One region of the Actinomadura sp. 3N407 genome, then DNA from elsewhere that is predicted to be linked to it. Evidence: riboswitches for the same ligand, from Rfam matches in the RefSeq annotation. Region 1 holds a riboswitch; the other holds the start of a gene.
The links. A riboswitch is a leader RNA that binds a small molecule or an ion and turns the genes downstream of it on or off. The one in region 1 is predicted to bind glycine.

Region 1 (9,216 bases):
GCAGCTGCGCCAGGTCGAGCCGCAGCGCCAGGTCGCCCGCCGCGGTCTCCCCGGCCCGCAGGTCGGTGATGTAGGCGCGGCCGTCGTCGCCGACCACGATCGCCTCGTCCTGCAGCCGCCGGTGCGCCAGCCGGCCCGCCTGCAGCGAACGGAACTGCCGCCACACGTCCGTCAGCAGGCCGTCGGTGATCTGCTCGTCGGGGACGTCCGCGAGCCGCCGGCCCGGCACGTGCTCGAACGCCAGCAGCGCCGCCTCCGTGCCGACCTCCGACGTGCCGATAAGGCGGGGGGTCCGGGCGCCCGCGGCGTCCACCGCGTACGCCATCAGCGACTCCTGCTCCAGGGACCTGCGCAGGGAGCGCAGCGCCCGCCCGGTCGTCGTGGAGCGCAGCCGCAGCAGCCTCCAGACTCGGTACAGCAGCCCCGCCGTCTGCTGGTCGCGGTCCAGGACGCGGAGTTCGAGGTCCCATTCGCCGTGGCCGCCGGGGCGCGCCGGGAGCCGCGTGCCGTGCCCGTCGCCCCCCCCGTCCCCGTTCCCGGGACGGGGGGCCAGGGCGACGCCGTACCTGCGGGTCTCCTCGGCGCCCTCGGCGGGGTCGTCCAGGCGCGCCGCCCGCTTCGGGCGCAGCCCGAGCCGTTCGAGCGCGGCGACGACCGTCATGCCCGTGGGACGCGGGTTGGGGGTGCCGACCGCGTACAGGGTGCCGTGGCCGATGGCGCGCCCGAGGAAGTAGGTGGCGGCGAGCGCGGAGACCGAGGCGTAGCCCGCGGTGAGCCCGGTGAGCGCCGCGAGCCCGATCATCGTCCAGGTCGCGGCCTGCCACCGGGTGCGCCCGGCCATCCCCACCGCGCTGACGAACGCGATGACGGGGGCGATGTCGGTGTGCACCGGGGCCGTCTCGGTGCCGCCCCAGATCAGCGAGTCCAGGACGCCGCCGGGCGCCGCCCGCACCACCAGGTCGTCCAGCCCGATCGTGATGCCGAACGCGATCACGGCGGCCAGCAGCGCGATCGCGACGCGCGTCCCGTCCTTGTGGAACAGCCGCTCGATGCCGAACGCGATCGGCGCGGCCAGCACCCCGAAGCTGGAGATCAGCGTGGCCAGCGACAGCAGCGGCCGGGGCGCGTGCGCGGTGCCCTCGGCGATGTCGGTCTGCAGGCCGTGCGTCGTCTGCTGCGCGAACGACACCAGCAGCATCACCGCCACCAGGCCGGTCACCGACGCCGCGAACCTGAACGCGTCCGACGGGCGGCGGATCCGGTCCGGCTGGGCGGGCTCGTCGACGGGCACACCGGCGGCCGCGCCCTGCCTCGGGCGCACCGTGCCGTCGTGGGTCTGCGTCACGCCGTACCGCCGCCCTGACCATCCGTCATCGTGATCAGCGTCCCAGAACCGGCGGCGCGCCGTCGAGCGGCCGGCGGGCCGTCCGGCCGTCGCGTGTGCACCCGAAGCCCCATCTCCCGTCGTGAGGCCCCGAGGCCCGTGACCTCCCAGGTCAGACCTCCATATCGTACTCATTGGCAGAGCGGCGTGCCCGCCGGGGCGCCGGCGCCGGAAGGGGCGGGCCCGTCCCGGGGCCCGGCTTTGGGTAGGGTTTGTCGAGGACATGCCGTCGACCCTGGGCGGGAGAGACCCCACGCCGCCAGCGTGGGGCGCCGAAGGGGCAACCTCCCCGGAACCTCTCAGGCAAAAGGACCGCTCGGGCGAGGCACCTCTGGAAAGCAGGCGTCGATCCCCGCACGCGGGGAAGGGCGGCTCACCGAAGGGGAAATCCCGCCGCGCGGGCGAAGCTCTCAGGTGCCGATGACAGAGGGGGAGACCGGCCGCCGGCCCGCGCCGGCGGCGGACCTGAGCATCGCAGCCGCCAGGAGGCTCTCCATGACCGCCCAGTTCTTCGCCCCCGTGGCCTCGCCGCAGCATCCCCGTTCCACGTTCGCCGACCGGCACATCGGCCCCTCCCCGGACGACCAGGCCCGGATGCTCGCCGTCATCGGCTACTCCGGCGTCGAGGCGCTCATCGACGACGCGGTGCCCGCCGCCATCCGCACGTCCCGCCCGCTGGACCTGCCGCCCGCGCTGAGCGAGCCCGCCGCGCTGGACCGGCTCCGGGAACTCGCCGCCCGCAACACCGTCCTGACGTCCATGATCGGCCTCGGCTACCACGGGACGATCACCCCGGCCGTCGTCCTGCGCAACGTCATGGAGAACCCCGGCTGGTACACCGCCTACACCCCGTACCAGCCGGAGATCTCCCAGGGGCGCCTCGAGGCCCTGCTGAACTTCCAGACGGTGGTCGCCGACCTGACGGGGCTGCCGGTCGCGAACGCGTCCATGCTGGACGAGGGCACCGCCGCCGCCGAGGCCATGGCCCTCGCCCACCGCGTCTCCAGGCGCAAGGAGCCGGGCGCGTTCCTGGTCGACGCCGACGCCCTCCCGCAGACGATCGAGGTCGTGCGGACGCGGGCGGTCCCGCTCGGCATCGAGGTGGTCACCGCCGACCTGTCCGGCGGGCTGCCCGAGGGCGACTTCTTCGGGGTGCTGCTGCAGTACCCGGGCGCGTCCGGCGCCGTCCGCGACCTGGAGCCGGTCATCGGGCAGGCCCACGACCGCGGCGCCAAGGTGGTCGTCGCGGCCGACCTGCTCGCGCTGACGCTGCTGCGCCCGCCGGGGGAGTCCGGCGCCGACATCGCCGTGGGCTCGTCGCAGCGGTTCGGCGTCCCGTACGGGTTCGGCGGCCCGCACGCCGGCTACATGGCGGTCGGCGAGGGCATCCGGCGGCAGCTCCCCGGACGGCTCGTCGGCGTGTCCGTCGACGCCGACGGCGCCCCCGCGCACCGGCTGGCGCTGCAGACCCGCGAGCAGCACATCCGGCGCGAGAAGGCCACCAGCAACATCTGCACCGCGCAGGTCCTCCTCGCCGTCATGGCGAGCATGTACGCCGTCTACCACGGGCCGGAGGGGCTCGCGGCGATCGCCCAGCGGACGCACCGCCGGGCCGCCGAGATCGCCGCGGGGCTGCGCGCCGGCGGCGTGGAGATCGTCCACGACGCGTTCTTCGACACCGTCCTCGCCCGCGTCCCCGGCCGCGCCGCGGAGGTCGTCGCCGCGGCCCGCGAGCGCGGGATCAACCTGCGCCCCGCGGACGCCGGCCACGTGGGGATCGCCTGCGACGAGACGACGCTGCCCGAGCACGTCACCGCCGTCCTGGAGGCGTTCGGCGTCCCGGCCGCCGGCGCCGGCGGGGCGGCCGAGGCGCTCCCGGGCGCGCTGCGCCGCGAGAGCCCCTACCTGACCCACCCGGTCTTCCGCGCGCACCGCTCCGAGACCGCGATGCTGCGCTACCTGCGCAGGCTCCAGGACAAGGACATCGCGCTCGACCGCTCCATGATCCCGCTCGGCTCCTGCACGATGAAGCTGAACGCCACCGCCGAGATGGAGCCGGTCACCTGGCCTGAGTTCGCGAACATCCACCCGTTCGCGCCCGTCGACCAGGCCGCCGGATACGTCGAGCTGATCGGCGAACTGGAGCACGCGCTCGCCGAGATCACCGGGTACGCCGAGGTGTCGGTCCAGCCGAACGCCGGCTCGCAGGGCGAGCTGGCCGGCCTGCTCGCCATCCGCGGGTACCACGCGTCCCGCGGCGAGCAGCACCGGGACGTGTGCCTGATCCCGTCGTCCGCGCACGGCACCAACGCCGCCAGCGCCGTCATGGCCGGGATGCGCGTCGTCGTCGTGAAGTGCGACGAGGGCGGCAACGTCGCCCTCGACGACCTGCACGCCAAGATCGGCGAGCATGGCGGCCGGCTCGCCGCGATCATGGTGACGTATCCGTCCACGCACGGCGTCTTCGAGGAGTCGATCACCGACGTGTGCGCGGCCGTGCACGAGGCGGGCGGCCAGGTCTACGTGGACGGCGCCAACCTCAACGCGCTCGTCGGCCTGGCCCGTCCCGGCGAGTTCGGCTCCGACGTCTCGCACCTCAACCTGCACAAGACGTTCTGCATCCCGCACGGCGGCGGCGGCCCCGGCGTCGGCCCGATCGGCGTCCGCGAGCACCTGGCCCCCTTCCTGCCGAACCACCCGCTCCGCGCGGAGGCCGGCCCGCAGACGGGCGTGGGCCCGATCTCCGCGGCGCCGTGGGGCTCGGCGGGCATCCTGCCGATCTCCTGGGCGTACATCGCGATGATGGGCCCGGACGGACTGCGCGCCGCCACCGAGAGCGCGATCGTCGGCGCCAACTACCTCGCCGCCCGCCTCGCGCCGCACTACCCGATCCTGTACACCGGCCGCAACGGCCTCGTCGCCCACGAGTGCATCGCCGACCTCCGCAAGATCACGAAGGAGACCGGGATCACCGCCGAGGACGTCGCCAAGCGGCTCATCGACTACGGCTTCCACGCCCCGACCCTGTCGTTCCCCGTCGCCGGCACCCTGATGATCGAGCCGACCGAGTCCGAGGACCTCGCCGAGCTCGACCGGTTCTGCGACGCCATGATCGAGATCCGCCGGGAGATCCGGCGCGTCGCCGACGGCGGCTACGACCGCGAGGACAACCCGCTCAGGAACGCCCCGCACACCGCCGCCTGCCTGATCTCCGACGACTGGAAGCACGCCTACACCCGCCAGGAGGCCGCCTACCCCGTCCCCGCCCTCCGCGACGACAAGTACTGGCCGCCCGTCCGCCGCATCGACCAGGCCTACGGCGACCGCAACCTCATCTGCTCCTGCCCGCCCCCGGACGCCTTCGAGGATTGAGCCGGCCCGGGCGCGACCACATGAGGACGCAAGGGACCCGGTTGCACCGGCCACCGGCGACCCCGGGCGTTGCCGATCGGGTGCGAAGCCGCGTTCGAGCCTGCGAGAACCCGAGCGCGCAGCGAGCCGCCGGGCGAGTCGGAGCGATGCGGCGATCGCCGCGGTGCCCGCCGAAGGAGGGCGCTCCGGCACCCGGGGCCGAGGACACTGCAATAAGCTCGCCGGATGAGCGAGTCAGCGGAGCGTGTGTCCGACGACCCGGCGCAGTTGTGCGAGCAAGCGCGGAACCTCGCCGAGAACGGCGAGGCGGAGCGGGCGGCGCTGCTGTTCGAGAAGGTGCTCGCGCTCGGCGAGACGCCCTGCCGGGCTCAGGCCGCGCTGGGCCTGGCCGTCGTCCTCGACGACTCCGGTGACGTCGAGAGGGCGCGGGAGGCGGACCGGGCCGCGATCGCCACCGGGGACCCCGAGTACGGGCCGCGCGCCGCCTACCATCTCGCCCTCACGCACGAGCGGGCCGGTGAGCACGGCCAGGCGGCGCCCGCCTGGCGGGTGGTGGTCGACTTCGGCAACGCCGCCTACCTTCCGCCCGCCCACCTGGCGCTCGCCAGGATCGCCGACGATGCCGGCGAGTTCGACGCGGCGCGCGAGCACTGGGAGGCGGTGATCGGGACCGGTGACGCCGAGTACGGGCCGCCCGCCGCGCACGACCTGGCGGAGCGGCTGCTGGAACGCGGCGATCCCGCGCGGGCGCAGCGGATCCTCGCCGCCGGGCTCAGGCTGATCGACCGGGGCACCGCCCCGTACGCCTACGCGCGGCTCGCCGTCGCGCTCGGCATCTCCTACCTCGATCAGGCGATCGGCGCGTTCGGCGCGGCGCTGGGGGAGGAGCCGCCCGACCCGGAGGTGGGGCCGCTGGCCACCGAGCTGCTGGCGCGGACGCTGCCGCTGCGGGGCCGCGCGGCCGAGGCGGGCGAGGTGTGGCGGCGGGGGCTGGCCGACCCGGGCACCGCGGGGCAGGTGCGGGCGCGGCTGCGCCGCGACTTCGGCGAGGGCGAGGAGGACGGCGACCCCGCCGACCTGTGGTGGGAGCCGGTCGTCGAGCAGGCCGTGTCGGACGGGACGCTCCCCGCGCTCACCGGTGAGGCGTTCGGCGCCCTCGACCACATGTACGCGCTCCTCGCCGTCCGGTACGCCGACGCCCCGGCCGAACGGCGGCCGGGCGAGACGCACGACGTGCTCGGCAGGGCGGTGCGGGTCCCGAGCGGCTACGCGTGGGGCCCGCTGCTGCACGAGAGCTTCGCCGAGCGGCTCCGCCTCGCCACGGGCACGCCCGTCCCCGGCTGGCCCGACGACTGAACCCGTCAGTGCGCGATGGCGCGCTCGGCGACCACCTTGGTGATGCGGGCGCGGACGAGGTACTCGGTGGGGACGGCGTTGCGGGCCCCGAACTCCTCGGCGCGTTCCGCGCCCATGTAGCGGCGGCCGATGACGGTGGCCCAGCGGCGCATCTCGTCGGGGTCCTCGATGAGGGACGCCTCGGCCTGGATCAGCACGTAGGAGAACGGCGGCGTCTGGTCGTCCACGCAGATGGAGACGCGCGGGTCGCGGGCCAGGGTACGGCCCTTGACGGTGTCGCGGCCGGTGTTGAACAGCACTTCGTCGCCGTCGAGGACGAACCAGATCGGCGTGACGTGCGGCGCCCCGTCCTTGCGGGTGACGCCCGCCTTGCCGGTGCGGGTGCCCTCGGACACGAAGGCGCGCCATTCGCTGTCGGTCATCTTCTCCATGGGGACAGTCTGCCGCAGTGATCGCTCGGGAGGGCGGCTACGGTGAACGGCATGGAGATCCTGACCGCGCACGGGCCGGCGGAGGTGACGCTGGACGAGGTGGCCGGACCGGCGTTCCTGCTGGTGCTGACGCACGGGTCGAACGGGGGAGTGGGCGCGCCCGACCTGCTCGCCGTGCGGGAGACCGCGCTCGGTCTCGGCGGCGCCGTCGCGCGGGTGACGCAGCCGTTCCGGCTCGCCGGGCGCCGCGCGCCGGGCCCCGCCGCGAAGCAGGACGAGGCGTGGCTGGAGATCGTCGGCGCGGTGCGGGACGGTTTCGGGGACGTCCCGCTGATCCAGGGCGGGCGGAGCAACGGTGCCCGGGTGGCGTGCCGGACGGCGGCGGCCGCCGGCGCGGCGGGCGTCCTGGCGCTGGCGTTCCCGCTTCACCCGCCGCGCGACCCGGAGAAGACCCGGGTGGGGGAGCTGCGTTCGGCGGGGGTGGAGGTCCTCGTCGTCAACGGTGACCGTGACCCGTTCGGGATGCCGGACGCGGCGGACGCGGCGCATGTCGCGGTGCTGGCGGGGGAGCGGCACGATCTCAACCGGGACCCCGCCGCGGCCGGGAGGGCGGCGGAGCCGTGGTTGCGGAGATGGGCGGCCCGTCCGGTGCGGACGGGCGGCCGGGAGTAGCGGATCTGCTCCGGGCCCCGTGCGGGGCCCAGAGACTGCGGGCAGGTGGCCGTGCCCCCGAGGATGATCATCCGTTCGAACTAGTCCCCCGTGGAGACCCCGTTCAAGCGGCGGACGGAGCCTGAAGGTCCGTCGGCCGGTGCGGTGCGATGACTCCCCCGTCGGGCAGCAGCTCACCGGTGTCCTCGAAGAGCACGACGCCGTTGCACAGCAGGCTCCACCCCTGCTCGGGGTGTGAGGCCAGCGTCCGGGCGGCGTCGCGGTCGGGTGCAGTGTGCGAGGGACAGGGCGGCTGGTGCGGGCACATCGTGGTGCCTCCGGTCTCAACTACTTGGTCGGTTGTGGTGCTTTCCCTAATTGACGCACCCCAGTGTGGAACGGTTCGCCATCACCGGCTATAGCCCGTTGGGAGGGTTGTCCGTTGGTACCGGGGTACCGGAGTGTTGTGACCCGTCTCACCCCGAGGTGCCAGGCATAGCGTCCCTCCCGCACGTAACGGCCGAAGAACGACACGCCGTCGGGGCGTGAAACCCCTACGATGTTCGGCGGGAACGGCCTTTGCGAGGCGTGGGGGGAGTGAGGCCGGTGCGGGTCTCCCTTTCCGTCGCCTGCTTCGACGACGCGCTGTTCCCCGATACCGGGAAGGCCGTGACCGCCCTGCTGGAGCGGCTGGGGCACGAGGTCGTCTACCCGCCGGGGCAGACGTGCTGCGGCCAGATCCACTGGACGACCGGCTACCACCGCGAGGCCGCCGGCCTCGCCCGCGCGTACACGGCCGCGTTCGAGGGCACCGAGGTCGTGGTCGCCGCGTCGGCGTCCTGCGCGGCCGCCGTCCGCGACGCCTATCCCCGGATCGCGCGGGCGGCCCGTGACCCGGGCCTGGCCCGCGCCGCCGAGGCCCTCACCGTCTGCGAGCTGACGGAGTTCCTCGTCGACGTCCTCGGCGTCACCGACGTCGGCGCCTACTTCCCGCACCGGGTCACCTACCATCCGTCCTGCCAGTCCGCCCGCACGCTCGGCGTGGGAGACCGGCCGCTGCGGCTGCTGCGCGCGGTCAAGGGCCTCGACCTGGTGGAGCTGCCCGCGGCCGGGGAGTGCTGCGGGTTCGGCGGCGCCTTCGCGATGAAGAACGCGGACGTGTCGGTCGCGATGGTCGCCGACAAGGTCAGGCACATCCGCGACACGGGCGCCGACGTGGTGTGCGCGGTCGACAACTCCTGCCTCGCCCACATCGGCGGCGCGCTGTCCCGGCTGCGCGGCGGCGTCCGCACCATGCACCTGGCCGAGATCCTCGCCGAGACGGGGCCGGCGTGACCGGCTCCTCCCCGCGGACGACCCCGCCCTCCGCCGGGACGAGCGGGCCGGTGCCGCTGCCGACGCCGAAGTTCGCCGCCGCGGCGCGGTCCGCGCTGGCCGACACGCGGCTGCGCCGCAACCTGCGCGGCGCGACCGCGGCGATCAGGGAGCGGGAGGCCGCCGCGGCCGCGGAGCCCGCCGACTGGGAGGTCGTCCCGACCTGGGCGGACATGGAGGTGTTCCTCCAGCTGCTGCCGCGGTCGTCGTCGGGAGACCGGATGACCCCGTACGTCTCGACGTGGACGGGGGTGTCGCCGGGCGACGGGCCGCGCGAGTTCCACCTCGTCCTGCTCGACAACGGCCGCACCAGGGCCCCTCGCCGACGAGGTCGGACGCGCTGCGCTGCGCTGTATCGGCTGCTCGGCCTGCATGAACGTCTGTCCCGTCTACGAACGGACGGGCGGGCAGGCCTACGGGCCGGTCCATCCCGGGCCGATCGGCGCGATCCTCACCCCGCAGATGCGCGGCGTGGAGAGCGCCGCCGACGCGTCGCTGCCGTACGCGTCCACGCTGTGCGGAGCCTGCGCCGACGTGTGCCCGGTGAAGATCGACATCCCGGACGTGCTGGTCCATCTGCGCGGGAAGGTGGTCGAGTCGCGCCGCAGGCGTCCGGTCCCGACGCCGGAGCTGGTGCTGATGCGCGGC
Region 2 (9,216 bases), on a different contig from region 1:
CGTCGCGGCGATGCGCTGGACGAGCGAGGTCACCGGCCGGGACGTCGGCGGCTCGACCGGCACCAACATGTGGGGCGCGGCGGAACTGATCGCGCAGATGCGGGCGAGCGGGGAACGCGGCAGCGTCGTCACGCTGATCTGCGACGGCGCGGAACGCTACGCGGGCACCTACGGGTCGGACGCGTGGCTGGCGGAGCAGGGCCTGGACATAGCGCCCTACCTCGCCGCGCTGAACGGCTTCCTGAAGACAGGCGAGATGCCCGCTACCCCGTGAACCGGACGGGGTTGACGAGGTCGGCGTAGATGAGCAGCCCGCCCATGACGATCAGGACGGCCGCCATCACGTACGTCACCGGCAGCGCCTTGGCGACGTCCACGTAGCCGGGGTCGGGCCTCCGGAAGACCTTGGCGAAAGCCTTCTTGATCGCCTCCAGGAGGGCGCCGGCGATGTGCCCGCCGTCCAGCGGCAGCAGCGGGACGAGGTTGAACATCCCGACCGCGAGGTTCAGCGACCCGAGCAGCATCACGAAGTAGGAGACCTTCTCGGTGCCGGTGAGGGTCTCGGACGCGGCCACGTCCCCGCCGATCCTGCTGACGCCGACGACCCCGATCGGGCCGTTCGGGTCGCGTTCGTCCCCGCCGAACGCCGCGTGCCAGATGCCGACCATCTTCTCCGGCATCCGCACCAGCGCGCCCGCGGTGCGGGCGGTCAGGTCGCCCATCGTGCTCGCGACCGCGCCGGGGCCCTGCCGCTCGACGGCGCTGGTCGGCGTGATGCCGAGGAACCCGACCTCGACGATCTTGTCCCGGTCCTCCAGGTGGTACATCCGGTTGCGGGTGATGGGGACGTTCAGCTCCACGTCCCGCCCGTCGCGCTCGACGGTCATGGGCACGGTCTGCCCGCCCGCCCCGCGGATCAGCTCCTGCAGTTCCCGGTAGTCGTCGATCTTCTTGCCGCCGAAGACGACGATCTGGTCACCGGCCTGCAGCCCGACCTGTTTCGCCGGGGTCGGCGCGGCGTTCGCCGGGCACTCGGTGAGCTCGGACTGGCTCGCCGGAACCATGCACTCGGCGACCTCCCGGATCACCGGCTGCGGCTGGTTCGTGCCGATTCCCATCAGGAGGATCGCGAAGAACATGACCGCCAGCAGCAGGTTCATCGCGGGCCCGCCGGACATGATCAGCAGCTTCTGCCACCACTTCTTGCCGTAGAAGACGCGGTTCTCGTCCCCCGGCCTGACCTCCTCCAGCGCCACGCCGCGCGCGGACTCGATGAGGCCCTGGAACGGGCCGGTGCTGGCCTGCCGGATCTTCCCGGGGGCGTCGCCTTTGCGCGGTGGCAGCATCCCGATCATCCGGATGTAGCCGCCGAGCGGAATCCATTTGATCCCGTACTCGGTCTCGCCCCGGCGCCACGACCACATCGTCGGCCCGAACCCGACCATGAACTGGGTGGTCCGCACCTTGAACAGCTTGGCGAACGAGAAGTGCCCCAGCTCGTGCAGCGCGATGGACACCAGGAGGCCGAAGAACAGAATCAACGCTCCAGCCACGTAGGCCATGCGGCTAGCCCCTCCGGTCATGCACCCCGCTCACCGGGGGGTGGTCAACAGCAACCAACTCAGAGTACGTCACAGGCCCCGCTTTGGTTGAACCAGCGCGCAAGCCGGACCGACGCCTTTTGTGCCCCGATTTGAGGTGAGCTGCTAATCCGCGCACGCGTCATTGGCACCCGCGTCGGTATTGACGGGACGTCCCGCCTGCCACCATGACGGCCCCACCCCGGTCCACGGAGGTACTGCCTTGAAGCGCGGTCATGTAGCGGCCCTGGCGTTGGTGCTCGCCCTCGCCGGATGCGGCGGCTCCGACGACGGCGGCGGGGCCGCGGAGACGTCATCGCCCGCGCCGCCGGCCGCTTCGTCCGGTGAGGGGAACGCGGTCCTGCCCTCGCCGCCCCCGCAGTCGGAGGCGACCAAGGCGTTCAACGACTGCATGCGCAAGCAGGGCGTGGAGCTGCCGAGCCCGAACCCGGCGTCCACGCCTCCCAAGCAGGACATCGAGAAGAGAATGACGGCCCTGCGCACGTGCATGAAGGCGCTGTCCGCGTCCCCGCCCCCCGCACCACGCTGACCCTCGCGGCGTCCAGGACGATGCCATAGGATGCTGAACGCCGATGATCCCGTGCGGGAGAGTCCCTTGCAGCCGGTGAGGGACGCCGAAGGAGCAAATCCTCCCCGGAACCTCTCAGGCCCACGGACCGCACGGACCAGGCGACCTCTGGAAAGCGGGGACCCCGTCCCCCGCCGAAGGTGAAAGCCCGCCCCGGTGGCGGGTGAAGCTCTCAGGCGCCGATGACAGAGGGGGAGGCACCGAGCCGCCCGGTGCGCGAGTGGGACGATGGACCACACGCGCCCGTGACGAAGGAGCCGAACCGATGTCCGCCGACCCGACCGCGAAGAAGACGCCGCTGCACGACGTCCACCAGGACCTCGGCGCGAACCTCGTCGACTTCGCCGGCCACCTGATGCCGCTGCGCTACGCGAGCGAGACTGCCGAGCACCAGGCCGTCCGCACCGGCGCGGGGCTGTTCGATCTGTCGCACATGGGGGAGATCTTCGTCTCCGGGCCGGGCGCGGGCGCCGCGCTCGACTTCGCGCTGGTCGGCAACCTCGCGTCGATGCCGGTGGGCAAGGCCCGCTACACGATGGTCTGCGGGCAGGACGGCGGCGTCCTGGACGACGTGATCGTCTACCGGCTCGCCGACGCCACCTGGATGGTCGTCGCGAACGCCGCCAACACGGCCGTCGTCCGGGAGGCGCTGACCGAACGGGCCACGCCCTTCGAGGCCGCCGTCGAGGACCGTTCCGGCACGTACGGGCTGATAGCGCTGCAGGGCCCTCGTTCCCAGGAAATTCTCGAAGGGTTCACCGACGCGGCGGTCGCCGACCTCAAGTACTACGCGGTCCTCGCCGGGCGGGTCGCGGGCGTCGACGCCCTCATTGCCCGCACCGGGTACACGGGTGAGGACGGCTTCGAGCTGTTCGTCGACGCGTCCGACGCCGTCGCGCTGTGGAAGGCGCTCGCCGGGGTGGACGGCGTCGTCCCCGCCGGGCTGTCCGCGCGCGACACGCTTCGTCTCGAAGCGGGGATGCCGCTGTACGGCAACGAGCTGACCGCCGAGACCACGCCGTTCGAGGCGGGCCTCGGCCGGATCGTGAAGCTGGACAAGCCGGGCGACTTCGTCGGGAAGACCGCCCTGGCGGCTCAGGCGCAGACCCCGCCGGGCCGTAGGCTCGTGGGACTTGTCGCGCGCGGGCGTCGCGCGCCGCGCAAGGGGTATCAGGTCGTCACGTCCGGCGGCACGCCGTGCGGGGTCGTGACGAGCGGCGCCCCGTCGCCCACACTGGGCACGCCGATCGGCATGGCGTACCTCGACAGCGGCGTCGAGGAGACGGGCCTCGCCGTCGACGTCCGCGGCCGGCAGGAGCCGGTGGACGTGGTCGCCCTGCCGTTCTACAAGCGTTCCTGAAGAAGAACTTGTGGGGGTGTGGGGGTCACCCCCCACAGTGACAGGAGAAGTTGTGGGTGTGTGGGGGGTCACCCTCCACAGTGACAAGAAGAAATTGGTCGGTGTGGGGACCGGCCCCCACCATGACTAGAAAGAAGTGATCGTGAGCGTTCCGGAGCAGCTCCGCTACAGCGAAGAGCACGAGTGGGTGTCCGGCCTCGGTGGCGAGGACGGCATCGTCACCATCGGCATCACCGCGCACGCCGCCGACGCCCTCGGGGAGATCGTCTACCTCGAGCTGCAGCCGTCCGAGGGCGACACCGTCGAGGCGGGCGAGCCCTGCGGCGAGATCGAGTCGACCAAGTCGGTCAGCGACATCTACTCCCCCGTCAGCGGCGAGATCACCGCGATCAACAGCGCGGTGGTGGACGAGCCCAAGGTCATCAACGACGACCCGTACGGCGAGGGCTGGATCTTCAAGGTCCGCGTCTCCGAGGAGCCGGGCGACCTGCTCGACTCCGCCGCCTACGACAAGCTGATCGAGGAGAGCTGATCTTGAGCCTGAACGATTCGCTCGCCACGGCCGACCCGGAAGTCGCCGAGGCCGTCGCCGCCGAGCTCCGGCGGCAGCAGTCCACGCTCGAAATGATCGCCTCGGAGAACTTCGCGCCGGTGTCGGTCCTGGAGGCGCAGGGCTCCGTCCTCACCAACAAGTACGCCGAGGGCTACCCGGGCCGGCGCTACTACGGCGGCTGCGAGCACGTCGACGTCACCGAGCAGCTGGCCATCGACCGCGCCAAGTCGCTGTTCGGCGCCGAGCACGCGAACGTCCAGCCGCACAGCGGCGCGCAGGCCAACACGGCCGTCTACTTCGCGATGCTCCACCACGGCGACACGATCCTCGGCCTCGACCTCGCGCACGGCGGGCACCTCACCCATGGGATGCGGCTGAACTACTCCGGCAAGACGCTGAACGTGGTGCCCTACCACGTCCGCGCGGAGGACGGCCTGGTCGACATGGACGAGGTGGCGTCCCTCGCCGCCGAGCACCGTCCCAAGATGATCGTCGCGGGCTGGTCGGCGTACCCGCGGCAGCTCGACTTCCCCGCGTTCCGGGAGATCGCCGATTCGTCCGGGGCCCTGCTCATGGTCGACATGGCGCACTTCGCCGGCCTCGTCGCCGCGGGCTTGCACCCGTCGCCCGTCCCGTACGCGGACATCGTCACGACCACCACGCACAAGACGCTCGGCGGCCCCCGCGGCGGCCTGATCCTCGCCCGCGAGGAGTACGGCAAGAAGATCAACTCCGCGGTGTTCCCCGGCATGCAGGGCGGCCCGCTGGAGCACGTGATCGCCGCCAAGGCCGTCGCCCTCAAGATCGCCGCGTCGGACGAGTTCCGCGCACGCCAGTCCCTCACCGTCGAGGGGGCGAGGCTCCTCGCCGAACGCCTCCTCGCCGAGGACTCCGCCAAGGCCGGCGTGAAGGTCCTGACCGGCGGCACGGACGTCCACCTCGTCCTGGTCGACCTCGTGGACTCCGACCTCACCGGCCGCGACGCCGAGGACCGCCTGCACGACATCGGCATCACCGTCAACCGCAACGCCGTCCCGAACGATCCGCGCCCGCCGATGGTCACCTCCGGCCTGCGGATCGGCACGCCCGCGCTCGCCACCCGCGGCTTCACCACCGGCGACTTCGCCGAGGTCGCCGACATCATCGCGCTGGCCCTCCAGCCCACCTTCGACCGCGACGCCCTGTCGGCCCGCGTGAAGGCGCTCGCCGACGAGCATCCCCTGTACCCGGATTTGTGACGTCACCGCGCCCCCTTCCACACCGGAAGGGGGCGCAGGCTACAAAGGGGTAGCAATGGCCATCAGCGTTTTCGACCTGTTCAAAGTCGGGATCGGCCCGTCGTCCTCCCACACCGGAGGCCCGATGGCCGCCGCGCACCGCTTCGCCCGCGGCCTGCACCAGGACGGGCTGCTGGAGAAGACGGCATCCGTCCAGGCCATCCTCTACGGATCCCTCGGTCTCACCGGAAAGGGTCACGGCAGCGACAAGGCCGTCATCCTCGGCCTGGAAGGCGACAAACCCGAACTGGTCGACGTCGACGGCATAGACGCCCGCCTGAAGAAGATCCGCGAAAGTGGGACCGTGCACCTCTTCGACGACCACGAAATTCCCTTCGTGGTCAACGAACACCTCATCTTCGAACGCAAGGAATCCCTCCCCGGCCACCCCAACGGCATGCGCTTCACAGCCCTCGACCGCTCGGGCAACGAACTGCGCACAAAGGTCTACTACTCGGTCGGCGGCGGCTTCATCGTGGACGAGAACGCCACCGGCGCCGACCGCATCAAACCCGACGACACCGCCCTCCCCCATCCCTTCGACACGTCCGCCGAGCTCCTGGAACGCTGCCACGAGACAGGCCTGTCGATCTCCGCCCTCATGCTGGAGAACGAAAAGGCGTTCGGCCGCACCCCCGGCGAAATCCACCAAGCCCTCCTCGACCTCTGGCACGTGATGCGAGCCTGCGTCACCCGGGGCCGCACCCGCGAGGGCCTCCTCCCCGGCGGCCTCAAGGTCCGCCGCCGCGCCCCCCAGCTTTACCGCCAGCTGTCAACGGAAGAGGCGTCCGACCCCCTCCACGCAATGGACTGGGTCACCCTCTTCGCCCTGGCAGTCAACGAGGAGAACGCCGCCGGCGGCCGCATCGTCACCGCCCCCACCAACGGCGCCGCCGGCATCATCCCGGCCGTCCTGCACTACTACGACCGCTTCGTCCCGGGCTGCGACGACGACGGCATCGTCCGCTTCCTGCTGACCGCAGGCGCGATCGGCGTCCTGTTCAAGCAGAACGCCTCCATCTCCGGCGCCGAGGTCGGCTGCCAGGGCGAGGTCGGCTCCGCCTGCTCGATGGCCGCCGCCGGCCTCACCGAGGTCCTCGGCGGCACCCCGGAGCAGGTCGAGAACGCCGCCGAGATCGGCATCGAACACAACCTCGGCCTCACCTGCGACCCTGTCGGCGGCCTCGTCCAGGTCCCCTGCATCGAACGCAACGCCGTCGGCGCCATCAAGGCCATCAGCGCCGCCCGCATCTCCCTCCGCGGCGACGGCCGCCACTTCGTCTCCCTCGACAAGGCCATCAAGACGATGCGGGACACCGGCCGCGACATGCTCGACAAGTACAAGGAGACCTCCCGGGGCGGCCTAGCCGTAAACGTCATCGAATGCTGACAGCCGGGACCGGTACAACACGAGAGCCCCGCTGCGGGTTCGTCCATCCCGCTCGGACGGCCCCGGGCCGCGCCGTGAAGGGACCGCGATTCGACACGCCGCAGGCGAACAAACGCCCGGCACCAGCGGCTGCGACGCCGAACTACAACGGCACAACGAGGTACTGCGCCGGGCGGTCGGCGTCCCGCTCCACGGCCACGTCCTCGACATCCTGGGCCGGGAACGATGAATCTCCGGCGCCGCCGAGGTCGGTACCGGCGACACATCGGCTCCGCATGGAGGACGACATGGCACTGGATCTGTTCGCCGGCATCCCCGTCACCGACTACAACGCGGCGTTGCCGTGGTACGAGCGGTTCTTCGGCGGGCCGCCGTCGTTCCTGCCGAACGACATCGAGGCGGTGTGGGAGGTGGCCGAGCACCGGTACATCTACATCGTGCAGGAGCCGGAACGGGCCGGAAACGCCTTGGTGCTGTCGTTCGTCGGCGACCTCGACGACCGCGTCGCCGAGATCGCCCGGCGGGGCCTCGAACCCGCGAAGCGCGAGACCTACGACAACGGCGTGAGCAAAGTGACCTACCGGGACGCGGAAGGCAACGAGATCAGCTTCGGCGGCGGCCCGGGCTGACGACCCGGACGCCGACTCCGGTCAGCCGCACGGCGTCCTGCCGGGTCAGAGCATCCTGGCTGTTCATCGGGCTCGGCGTGCGGGTGGCGGCCGAGCGCTGAGTTCAGGAGGTGAGGGCGCCGCGGCCGGTGGGTGAGTGGGCGCCTTGGCGGGCCTCGTTGCCGCAGTGGCGGCAGATGACCACGGGGCTGACCGGGTGGCCGCAGGAGTGCTGCCAGCGGACGGGCGGGTCGTCCGCGTGGAGGTGGCGGTCGCCCCACCGCATCAGGACGAGCAGGACGTCGCACAGTTCCACGCCCGCGGGCGTCAGGTGGTACTCGTAGCGGGCCGGGTGGTCGCTGTAGCGCTCGCGGCGGATGATGCCGTTCGCCTCCAGTTTCCGGAGCCGGGACGTGAGGATGTCGCGGGACGCGCCCGTGTTGCGGAAGATCTGGTCGAAGCGCCGCACCCCGTAGCTGAGCTCGCGGATGACGAGGAGGCTCCAGCGTTCGCCGACCAGGTCCAGGGTGTCGGCGACGGAACACTCGCGCGGACGGGCGTCCTTCGGCATGCCGGGAAGCCTATCCGCCGGACCTGGCCGGCTCATCCGTCAGAGCCTCTCGATGACGGTGGCGTTGGCGAGGCCGCCGGCCTCGCACATGGTCTGCAGTCCGTACCGTCCGCCGCGGTCTTCGAGGGCGTGCAGCAGCGTCGTCATGATGCGGGTTCCGCTGGCGCCGAGGGGGTGGCCGATGGCGATCGCGCCGCCGCGGACGTTGACGCGTGCGGGGTCGGCGCCGGTCTCGCGCTGCCAGGCGAGGACGACGGGTGAGAACGCCTCGTTCACTTCGAACAGGTCGATGTCGGCCAGTGCGAGGCCGGCCCGGTCGAGGACCTTCTCGGTCGCCGGGATGATCGCCGTGAGCATCAGCAGGGGGTCGTCGCCGGTCACGGCGAAGGCGTGGAAGCGGGCGCGGGGCCGCAGGCCGAGGCGCTCGGCGACGTCGGCGCCCATGACGAGGACGGCGGCGGCGCCGTCGTTGATCGGGGACGCGTTGCCGGCGGTGATCTTCCAGCCGATCTCGGGGAACCGCTCGGCCGTGCGGTCGTCGTAGTAGGCGGGCTTGAGCCCGGCGAGAACCTCCGGGGACGTTCCGGGGCGGACGGTCTCGTCGCGCTGACCCGTCCAGGCGACCTCGCGGTCGAACTCGCCGTTCTTCCACGCCTCGGCGGCGCGCCGGTGCGACTCGTAGGCGAAGGCGTCGAGTTCCTCGCGGGGCAGGTCCCAACGGGCGGCGATGAGTTCGGCGCTGATGCCCTGGCCGACGAGGCCGTCCGGGTACCGCTCGCCGAGCATCGTCCCGTAGGGGTTGCTGCCGGGCAGCACGCTCGACCCCATCGGGACCCGCGACATCGATTCGACGCCGCACGCGATCGCGATGTCGTAGGCGCCGCTCTGCACGCCCTGCGCCGCGATGTGGAGGGCCTGCTGGGACGAGCCGCACTGCCGGTCGACGGTCATGGCGGGGACGCTTTCGGGGAACCCGGCGGCCAGGACGGCCGTGCGGGTGATGTTGAGCGCCTGGTCGCCGACCTGGGTGACGACGCCGCCGACGACGTCGTCCACCTGCGCCGGGTCGATGCCCGCACGTTCGACGAGCGACTTCAGCGTCCGTGCCAGCAGGTCGGCCGGGTAGTCGTCGTGCAGCGTCCCGTTGGGCTTGCCCTTGCCCACCGGCGTGCGCACCGCCTCCACGATCACCGCGTCCCGCATGCCCTCACCTCCGTTGTGTTTCCCAACTCACTCCCGAAGTATGCGATCAGTAAGTTGGAAAACACAACCCACTACCCCGGTGCTC

Region 2: it holds a riboswitch for glycine, as region 1 does, so the genes downstream of both, gcvT (glycine cleavage system aminomethyltransferase GcvT) here and gcvP (aminomethyl-transferring glycine dehydrogenase) in region 1, are expected to answer to the same signal.

What each region holds. Positions count from the first base shown of each region.
Region 1 is NZ_JBQQBP010000007.1:347,912-357,127, forward strand. Features, by position in the region: gene ACTWPP_RS20375 (lysylphosphatidylglycerol synthase transmembrane domain-containing protein) at 1-1,345, opposite strand, end outside; glycine riboswitch at 1,615-1,709, shown strand; glycine riboswitch at 1,710-1,821, shown strand; gene gcvP (aminomethyl-transferring glycine dehydrogenase) at 1,880-4,756, shown strand; gene ACTWPP_RS20385 (tetratricopeptide repeat protein) at 4,982-6,112, shown strand; gene ACTWPP_RS20390 (PPOX class F420-dependent oxidoreductase) at 6,118-6,543, opposite strand; gene ACTWPP_RS20395 (alpha/beta hydrolase family protein) at 6,595-7,215, shown strand; gene ACTWPP_RS20400 (DUF5999 family protein) at 7,319-7,522, opposite strand; gene ACTWPP_RS20405 ((Fe-S)-binding protein) at 7,801-8,529, shown strand; partial or broken gene ACTWPP_RS20410 (4Fe-4S dicluster domain-containing protein) at 8,718-9,216, shown strand, end outside.
Region 2 is NZ_JBQQBP010000001.1:569,536-578,751, reverse strand. Features, by position in the region: gene ACTWPP_RS02715 (PLP-dependent cysteine synthase family protein) at 1-274, shown strand, start outside; gene ACTWPP_RS02710 (M50 family metallopeptidase) at 264-1,562, opposite strand; gene ACTWPP_RS02705 (hypothetical protein) at 1,804-2,130, shown strand; glycine riboswitch at 2,175-2,270, shown strand; glycine riboswitch at 2,275-2,361, shown strand; gene gcvT (glycine cleavage system aminomethyltransferase GcvT) at 2,435-3,529, shown strand; gene gcvH (glycine cleavage system protein GcvH) at 3,672-4,061, shown strand; gene glyA (serine hydroxymethyltransferase) at 4,064-5,320, shown strand; gene ACTWPP_RS02685 (L-serine ammonia-lyase) at 5,376-6,749, shown strand; gene ACTWPP_RS02680 (VOC family protein) at 7,037-7,378, shown strand; gene ACTWPP_RS02675 (winged helix-turn-helix transcriptional regulator) at 7,482-7,928, opposite strand; gene ACTWPP_RS02670 (thiolase family protein) at 7,968-9,131, opposite strand.